4 regions of the Lysinibacillus sp. F12 genome follow, and region 3 is predicted to be linked to each of the others. Evidence: riboswitches for the same ligand, from Rfam matches in the RefSeq annotation. Region 3 holds a riboswitch; each other region holds the start of a gene.
The links. Region 3 has a riboswitch for S-adenosylmethionine ahead of metA (homoserine O-acetyltransferase MetA). Riboswitches for the same ligand answer to the same signal wherever they lie in the genome.
Positions count from the first base shown of each region.

Region 1 (2,194 bases), 1.0 Mb from region 3:
TTCTTCTTTAGTCGGACGGATAAATAATTGATGAGCGAAAAGGTTGTGCCAAGCGTATTCATTAATCACTTGGATGCTTAATTGTGAATCTTTGTCAGCACCAGCAAAACCTTTGAATACGAATAATTCATCACGTTCTTTTAAATATTTTATTACTTTTACATACAGATTATCGAACACTTCAGAGGAAATTGGTTGATTGACTTTACCCCAGTCAATTTGATCTTTTGTGCTTTCTTCTTCTACTGTATATTTATCTTTAGGTGAACGACCAGTGTATTTGCCAGTTTCTGCACGAACTGCGCCATCTACTGTTAACATTGCCTCACCACGAGAAGTAGCTTTTTCTGCTAATTGTGGTACTGAAAGTTGAACATTAATGTTACCGCCGTTTAATAATTCCTTCAGTTCGTTTGCAATTTCTACTGAATTCATCGATTAAATACCATCCTTTTTTATAGTATTCCCTTGGTTTAGAGGGATTTTTTCTTAATTTCAAAAATAGTATAACACAATGGGTTAAATAATCTATACTAATTAAGAAATTATTTTAGAGTTTTTATTACTTTTCAATAAACTGACAAAAAATAATGTTTTTCGAGTAGAAAACATTCAATGCTACAGTAAATTGTCTAAAATTTGAGCCACACATATGTTACCACAAGAAGCTAGGTATGTTGTAGGGATTAAATTTCTTCTATTTACATCATCACCCAAGTATGAAAATTTTATGGTGATAATTTTGTTCTTCCTTTCTATACAGTAATACATAAGAAAATATTTGACAACGATTGACCTTTTCAGTAACATGAAAATTGAACGGATACTCTTATCCCGAGCTGGTGGAGGGTCAGGCCCTGTGAAACCCGGCAACCTGCATGTATTATTTCACAACATGCGTTGGTGCCAACCTGATGCAAGGGAAAATCCCTTGAACGATAAGAGTGAAAGGTAACGAAGTCATTATTCCTTTCCTCATGTATAGTAACGTGAGAAAAGGATTTTTTTATTGTTAAAAATTAATGTAAAGGTAAGTATATGTAGTTCTTTCCTTATTATAATGACGGGTCTTTCGAAATCCTCGTGTTTTTAAGTAGCAGTTATTTTTTCTCGTAAAGTGAAATGACAACAACAGCGGCTTGAGAGAGTTCAATCCTTAGGAGCGGACTTGACATGGGTAATGAGTACCGTACAAATACTTTTTGTAAGAGTAATAGGAGGAAAACTAAATGACAAACCGTCGACTGTTTACATCAGAAAGTGTAACAGAAGGGCATCCAGATAAAATCTGTGACCAGATTTCGGATGCCATTTTAGATGCTATTTTAGCAGAAGATCCAAATGCACGTGTAGCGTGCGAGACAACTGTAACAACAGGATTAGTATTAGTAGCAGGAGAAATCACTACTTCTACTTATGTAGATATTAAAGGCATTGTACGTGATACTGTGGCGGAAATTGGATACACACGTGGTAAATATGGCTTTGATGCTGAAAACTTAGCAGTACTTGTAGCAATTGGTGAGCAATCTCCAGATATTGCCCAAGGCGTTGACCAAGCTTTAGAGGCCCGTGAGGGTTCTATGACAGATGCAGATATTGAAGCGATTGGTGCAGGAGACCAAGGCTTAATGTTTGGCTATGCATGTAATGAAACACCTGAGTTAATGCCATTACCAATTAGCTTAGCTCATAAATTAGCACGTCGTTTAACAGAAGTTCGTAAATCTGGGGAGTTAGCTTATTTACGCCCAGATGGTAAAACACAAGTAACAATTGAGTATGATGACAATAACGTACCTGTTCGTGTCGATACAATTGTTATTTCAACTCAGCATGATGAAGAAGCAACACTTGAACAAATTCAGGCCGATCTAAAACAATTCGTGATTGCTCCTGTAGTGCCAAGCGAATTATTAGATACAAACACAAAATACTTTATCAATCCAACTGGCCGTTTCGTAATTGGCGGACCAAAAGGAGATGCTGGTTTAACGGGCCGTAAAATCATTGTTGATACATACGGTGGTTATGCACGACATGGTGGTGGTGCATTCTCAGGTAAGGATGCAACAAAAGTAGACCGTTCAGCTGCCTATGCGGCACGTTATGTAGCTAAAAATATTGTAGCAGCTGGTTTAGCAGAACGCGCTGAAGTACAGTTGGCTTATGCAATTGGCGTTGCACAGCCTGT
Region 1 is NZ_JBYMLP010000002.1:1,333,933-1,336,126, reverse strand. Features, by position in the region: gene pckA (phosphoenolpyruvate carboxykinase (ATP)) at 1-435, opposite strand, end outside; SAM riboswitch class I at 827-945, shown strand; gene metK (methionine adenosyltransferase) at 1,230-2,194, shown strand, end outside.
Region 1: linked by a shared signal. The riboswitch ahead of metK (methionine adenosyltransferase) and the one ahead of metA (homoserine O-acetyltransferase MetA) in region 3 are both predicted to bind S-adenosylmethionine.

Region 2 (2,194 bases), on a different contig from region 3:
AAGCTGATATTGCAGTAGCCGCAGGTAATGGCTTTGGTCAATATGGGGAAGGCTATGTGCGTATTGGCTTGCTTGTAAGCGAGGAACGTTTACGAGAGGCCATCCAAAGAATTGAGCAATTGAAATTATTTTAACATGTAACCATATAGAGTCCTGTAGCTTTCACTAGCTACAGGACTTACTATTTTTCAATTTTCCTTGGAAAATCTAACACATGTTCTAATGGATAAAATTGTACGTGACCTGTTTCATCATCCATCTGACGGATATGCTGAATGCCTTGCACTTCTGCCAGTACTACATCTGCTGTTATGACGATATTTCCGCCCTTTATAAAATGACCGCCTGAAACCACTCCCCATTGATCACTCATGGAACCATGGAAATGCGTTTCATATCCTGCATCACGCTTACAAACCACTCCTGAACCTTGGATAAACTCGAGTGGCCCCTCTTTCTCTACCACATCACTAAATCGAACTTTAATGTGGGAGGTTTCATCGGGTACTAAATAAACAAAGCTACTTTTTTGAAAACTACCAATACAACTAATAATGGTTGCTGAATCAATATTATTCTCTTCACAAAGTGCCTCTATTCCTTCAATGATGTCTGTCCCCATGAGAAGACGTGCACTAATCACCTTACCAAATGAACCTATGCCATAATTAACTCTTACTGGCATTCTTCCCCCTCCTTCGCGACAAAATATTATAACAATATAAAAAATTTCAAAAATATTTATTGACTTACTATACCCTATAAATTATATTAGTTCTATCGGAAATACAAAAATATAATATGAATCTCTTATCAAGAGTAGCTGAGGGACTGGCCCTATGAAGCTCGGCAACCTCCTTTTATGAAGGAAGGTGCTAAATCCTGCAAACGAAATTCGTTTGATAGATAAGAGAGGACTTTTTTTCATGAGCCTCTCTTAATTTATAAGAGAGTTTTTTTATTTTCAAAAAACCGATAAAACAATTTTTGGAGGTAGTTTTCATGAAGAAGAAAAATAAATTTTTAGTAGGTTTAGCAAGTCTTACATTAGTAGCAGCACTAGCGGGCTGTGGCTCTAAAGAAGATAGTACAGGAAAAAGCGACGCTATCGATGAAAATAAAATTGTCGTGGGTGTCACTTCAGGACCTCATGAGCAAATTGCAGAGGTAGCTGCTAAAGTCGCAAAGGAAAAGGGGCTAGAAGTAGAACTAAAATCTTTTTCTGATTATGTTTTACCCAATACATCCTTAGCTGAAGGAGATCTTGATGCAAACAGCTATCAGCATAAACCTTTCCTCGATACTTTTAATAAAGATCACGATACAGATTTAGTACCAGTTGGCAAAACAATTTTAAATCCTATGGGGATTTACTCTGAAAAATATAAATCATTGGATGACGTTCCTGAAGGCGCAACATTTGGCTTACCGAATGACCCAACAAATGGAGCGCGAGCTCTCTTTGTTTTACAAGAGGCAGGCTATATTAAATTAAAAGATGGAGCGGACTTAACAGCATCTGTTCGTGACGTGGAAGAAAACAAAAAGAATTTAAAATTCATAGAATTAGAAGCCGCACAAATTCCTAAGCAGCTTAGTGAAGTAGATGTAGCTGCTATTAATACGAACTTTGCGCTGGAAGCTGGCATTAATCCACAAGAGGACTCTATTCTTTTAGAATCTACTGACTCTCCATATGTGAACTACATTGTCGTTCGTGCTGAAAATGAAAATGACCCAACAATTAAAAAATTCGTTGAGGCTTACCAGTCTGATGAAGTGCGCCAATTCATTGAAGAGGAATTCAAAGGTTCTGTAATCCCTATCTGGTAATACATGCCAAAAGCTGATATAAGGCTGAGAATCTGCCAATTGTCCACTATGGAAATCGCGCAGATTCTTGCTTTTTAGAAGCTAAGAAAGGAGCAAGTAATCTGATGATTCAATTACAAAATATATCAAAAGAATATAAGACGAAAAAAGGCAGTATTAAGGCAGTGGACGGAATTAATCTTCATGTAAAAAAAGGACAAATTCATGGTGTAATTGGGTATAGTGGTGCCGGTAAAAGTACGCTTATTCGTTGTGTTAATTTACTAGAGCGTCCCTCAGCAGGCAAGGTTTTGATTGATAATGTGGATATTACTACCCTTTCACTTCATGACTTACGTCAAACACGGCAAAAGATTGGCAT
Region 2 is NZ_JBYMLP010000007.1:22,799-24,992, reverse strand. Features, by position in the region: gene AC3CH7_RS21760 (pyridoxal phosphate-dependent aminotransferase) at 1-134, shown strand, start outside; gene AC3CH7_RS21755 (PPC domain-containing DNA-binding protein) at 182-685, opposite strand; SAM riboswitch class I at 808-913, shown strand; gene AC3CH7_RS21750 (MetQ/NlpA family ABC transporter substrate-binding protein) at 1,003-1,833, shown strand; gene AC3CH7_RS21745 (methionine ABC transporter ATP-binding protein) at 1,938-2,194, shown strand, end outside.
Region 2: linked by a shared signal. The riboswitch ahead of AC3CH7_RS21750 (MetQ/NlpA family ABC transporter substrate-binding protein) and the one ahead of metA (homoserine O-acetyltransferase MetA) in region 3 are both predicted to bind S-adenosylmethionine.

Region 3 (2,194 bases):
TCAGCTACTTAGCGAAGAAATTAGACTTTTTTATTGTTATTTAAATATGATATTCAATTTCGTCCACAAAGTCCCATTCATATGGTGTCTCTTGGTATACATAGTAGTTCAACCAGTTGGAGAACAATAAATGTGTATGGGCACGCCATGTATTCATCGGTTCCTTTTCTGGATCATCATTTGGGAAGTAGTTTACTGGAACGTTGATATCAATGCCCTTGGCAACATCGCGACTGTATTCATCAGCCAGTGTTGTCGCATCATATTCTAAATGACCTGTAATCATAATGTTTTTATTATCTTTAGATTGCACGATAAACACACCTGCATCCTCTGAATAGGATAATAAGCGTAAGTCTGGATGATTGCGAACCTCGTCAATCGAGACAGATGTATAGCGAGAATGAGGGGCTGTAAATAAATCACTAAAGCCTCGTACTAAATCCACTGTTAAATCAGTAATCACATGAGAATAAACGCCGGAGCATTTAGCAGAGAGCTCTATTTTTCCAATTCCATAATGATGATATAACGCAGCCTGTGCCCCCCAACATATATGTAGCACGGATGTCACATTCTTTTTAGACCAATCCATAATTTCAGCAATTTCCTGCCAATAGTTAACCTCTTCAAATGGCATTTTTTCTACAGGTGCCCCAGTAATAATCATACCATCATAACGTCGGTGACGAATTTGGTTAAACGTTGTGTAAAATAATTGTAAGTGAGATTTACTGACATTTTTAGATTCATGAGTAGCCGTGTTTAAAAAAGTAATATTGACCTGTAATGGTGTATTTCCTAGTAAACGTAATAATTGTAGCTCCGTTTTTTCTTTTTCGGGCATTAAATTTAAAATTAATATGTTTAATGGACGTATTTGCTGTGTTCTCGCACGATCCTCTTCCATCACGAAGATTTTCTCCTCACGTAAATGCTCCCCAGCAGGTAAATTTTTCGGAATATTAATTGGCATCTAGCATTCCCCTCTCTTTTTTGCTCCTTTTTCTAAAAAAATTAAAAATCCTCCACATTCCATATGAGATAGAATGAGAAGGATTTTTTTCACGTTCACTCTTATCTCTCAAAGGAAAAACCTTTGCTGGAATTAGCACCTTTCTAACATTTGTTAGAGGTTGCTGAAGCGTCATCGGGCCAAATCCCTCTGCTTCTCTTGATAAGATTATTTAATTATTTTGAATTGTAACATGGACTAGTTAGAATATCAATAATTCATAGAATATTTTGTTATTCCCATGCATGTTCTACATTCATTTGATGAACACTAAGCTTGCTGTATATGGTTATTCTACATGAAATTTTATGGTAAACATGCCGCTATTATGTTACCATATATCTTTAGTAATAGAGAGGAACGTGAATACTTTGATTAATATTGAATTTCCAAAACCAGATGTAGTTATTCGCCAACGCGAACAAGATGTAAAACCAGGTGATGTCCCAATTACACCATACTTTGGTTTCATCGACTTCCACAAAATCACACGTGATAAAGGCGGCATTTTCTTATTTTATAATGAAAAGAATGAGTTATTATTTGTCGGCAAAGCACGTAAAATTCGCCAACGCATAAAAAAACATTTTGAAGACAATGTATCTCCGATGAAAAACTATCGTGACGAGGTCTTCAAAATTGAAGTCTATGAAGTAGAAGATCCTATGGAACGTGAAATTTATGAAACGTATGCGATTAATACGTTCCGCTCCAAATACAATGTAGATAAAGTATTTTATTAATATCAATAAAAACCGAAATCTCTTTTTAGGGATTTCGGTTTTTTATTACAGCATGGTAATACGATCTATCGGCATGCTTTTGCCGTTAATATACAGTTCGATAATAGTCAGCTCCGCGCTTTTGTTGATGGCATAGACATAGGGTAGAGCTTCTTTCTTTTGCTCGCTTCCTTCCTTGAAATGAATGACTAACCTATTTTCATTAGCTGCTACACTTGCTAGCACATTTCCTTTTGAAAACATGACAAGATAGTACGTCACGTCATCTTCATACAATAACTGAATTCTGTCTGTAGCTATAATATGTTGTTGGATATGGTCAGGAACGATTGTTAGCTCTTGAATCTTAGGAAAAACCGGCAGCGGTGCAGAATCACATCCACCCATCATTAATAAATAAAGTAATACTGGCAACATCCATTTTTTCAAGATGCTC
Region 3 is NZ_JBYMLP010000002.1:287,717-289,910, forward strand. Features, by position in the region: gene metA (homoserine O-acetyltransferase MetA) at 41-976, opposite strand; SAM riboswitch class I at 1,075-1,184, opposite strand; gene AC3CH7_RS08420 (nucleotide excision repair endonuclease) at 1,387-1,758, shown strand; gene AC3CH7_RS08425 (hypothetical protein) at 1,804-2,187, opposite strand.

Region 4 (2,194 bases), on a different contig from region 3:
TGCTACTACTGATTCCAACCAGGATAATCACAGTAAACCTGACAAAATGGATGCGAATCAAGATAATCCAACTAACGATGCTGCTACAGATTCCAATCAGAACCATCAGGCTAAACCAGATATTACGGTTTCTGACAAGAAGAATTTAGAATAACAAAGTCTAATTCCTTCAGCTACTTAGCGAAGAAATTAGACTTTTTTATTGTTATTTAAATATGATATTCAATTTCGTCCACAAAGTCCCATTCATATGGTGTCTCTTGGTATACATAGTAGTTCAACCAGTTGGAGAACAATAAATGTGTATGGGCACGCCATGTATTCATCGGTTCCTTTTCTGGATCATCATTTGGGAAGTAGTTTACTGGAACGTTGATATCAATGCCCTTGGCAACATCGCGACTGTATTCATCAGCCAGTGTTGTCGCATCATATTCTAAATGACCTGTAATCATAATGTTTTTATTATCTTTAGATTGCACGATAAACACACCTGCATCCTCTGAATAGGATAATAAGCGTAAGTCTGGATGATTGCGAACCTCGTCAATCGAGACAGATGTATAGCGAGAATGAGGGGCTGTAAATAAATCACTAAAGCCTCGTACTAAATCCACTGTTAAATCAGTAATCACATGAGAATAAACGCCGGAGCATTTAGCAGAGAGCTCTATTTTTCCAATTCCATAATGATGATATAACGCAGCCTGTGCCCCCCAACATATATGTAGCACGGATGTCACATTCTTTTTAGACCAATCCATAATTTCAGCAATTTCCTGCCAATAGTTAACCTCTTCAAATGGCATTTTTTCTACAGGTGCCCCAGTAATAATCATACCATCATAACGTCGGTGACGAATTTGGTTAAACGTTGTGTAAAATAATTGTAAGTGAGATTTACTGACATTTTTAGATTCATGAGTAGCCGTGTTTAAAAAAGTAATATTGACCTGTAATGGTGTATTTCCTAGTAAACGTAATAATTGTAGCTCCGTTTTTTCTTTTTCGGGCATTAAATTTAAAATTAATATGTTTAATGGACGTATTTGCTGTGTTCTCGCACGATCCTCTTCCATCACGAAGATTTTCTCCTCACGTAAATGCTCCCCAGCAGGTAAATTTTTCGGAATATTAATTGGCATCTAGCATTCCCCTCTCTTTTTTGCTCCTTTTTCTAAAAAAATTAAAAATCCTCCACATTCCATATGAGATAGAATGAGAAGGATTTTTTTCACGTTCACTCTTATCTCTCAAAGGAAAAACCTTTGCTGGAATTAGCACCTTTCTAACATTTGTTAGAGGTTGCTGAAGCGTCATCGGGCCAAATCCCTCTGCTTCTCTTGATAAGATTATTTAATTATTTTGAATTGTAACATGGACTAGTTAGAATATCAATAATTCATAGAATATTTTGTTATTCCCATGCATGTTCTACATTCATTTGATGAACACTAAGCTTGCTGTATATGGTTATTCTACATGAAATTTTATGGTAAACATGCCGCTATTATGTTACCATATATCTTTAGTAATAGAGAGGAACGTGAATACTTTGATTAATATTGAATTTCCAAAACCAGATGTAGTTATTCGCCAACGCGAACAAGATGTAAAACCAGGTGATGTCCCAATTACACCATACTTTGGTTTCATCGACTTCCACAAAATCACACGTGATAAAGGCGGCATTTTCTTATTTTATAATGAAAAGAATGAGTTATTATTTGTCGGCAAAGCACGTAAAATTCGCCAACGCATAAAAAAACATTTTGAAGACAATGTATCTCCGATGAAAAACTATCGTGACGAGGTCTTCAAAATTGAAGTCTATGAAGTAGAAGATCCTATGGAACGTGAAATTTATGAAACGTATGCGATTAATACGTTCCGCTCCAAATACAATGTAGATAAAGTATTTTATTAATATCAATAAAAACCGAAATCTCTTTTTAGGGATTTCGGTTTTTTATTACAGCATGGTAATACGATCTATCGGCATGCTTTTGCCGTTAATATACAGTTCGATAATAGTCAGCTCCGCGCTTTTGTTGATGGCATAGACATAGGGTAGAGCTTCTTTCTTTTGCTCGCTTCCTTCCTTGAAATGAATGACTAACCTATTTTCATTAGCTGCTACACTTGCTAGCACATTTCCTTTTGAAAACATGACAAGATAGTACGTCACGTCATC
Region 4 is NZ_JBYMLP010000003.1:723,488-725,681, forward strand. Features, by position in the region: gene AC3CH7_RS17500 (GerAB/ArcD/ProY family transporter) at 1-154, shown strand, start outside; gene metA (homoserine O-acetyltransferase MetA) at 210-1,145, opposite strand; SAM riboswitch class I at 1,244-1,353, opposite strand; gene AC3CH7_RS17510 (nucleotide excision repair endonuclease) at 1,556-1,927, shown strand; gene AC3CH7_RS17515 (hypothetical protein) at 1,973-2,194, opposite strand, start outside.
Region 4: linked by a shared signal. The riboswitch ahead of metA (homoserine O-acetyltransferase MetA) and the one ahead of metA (homoserine O-acetyltransferase MetA) in region 3 are both predicted to bind S-adenosylmethionine.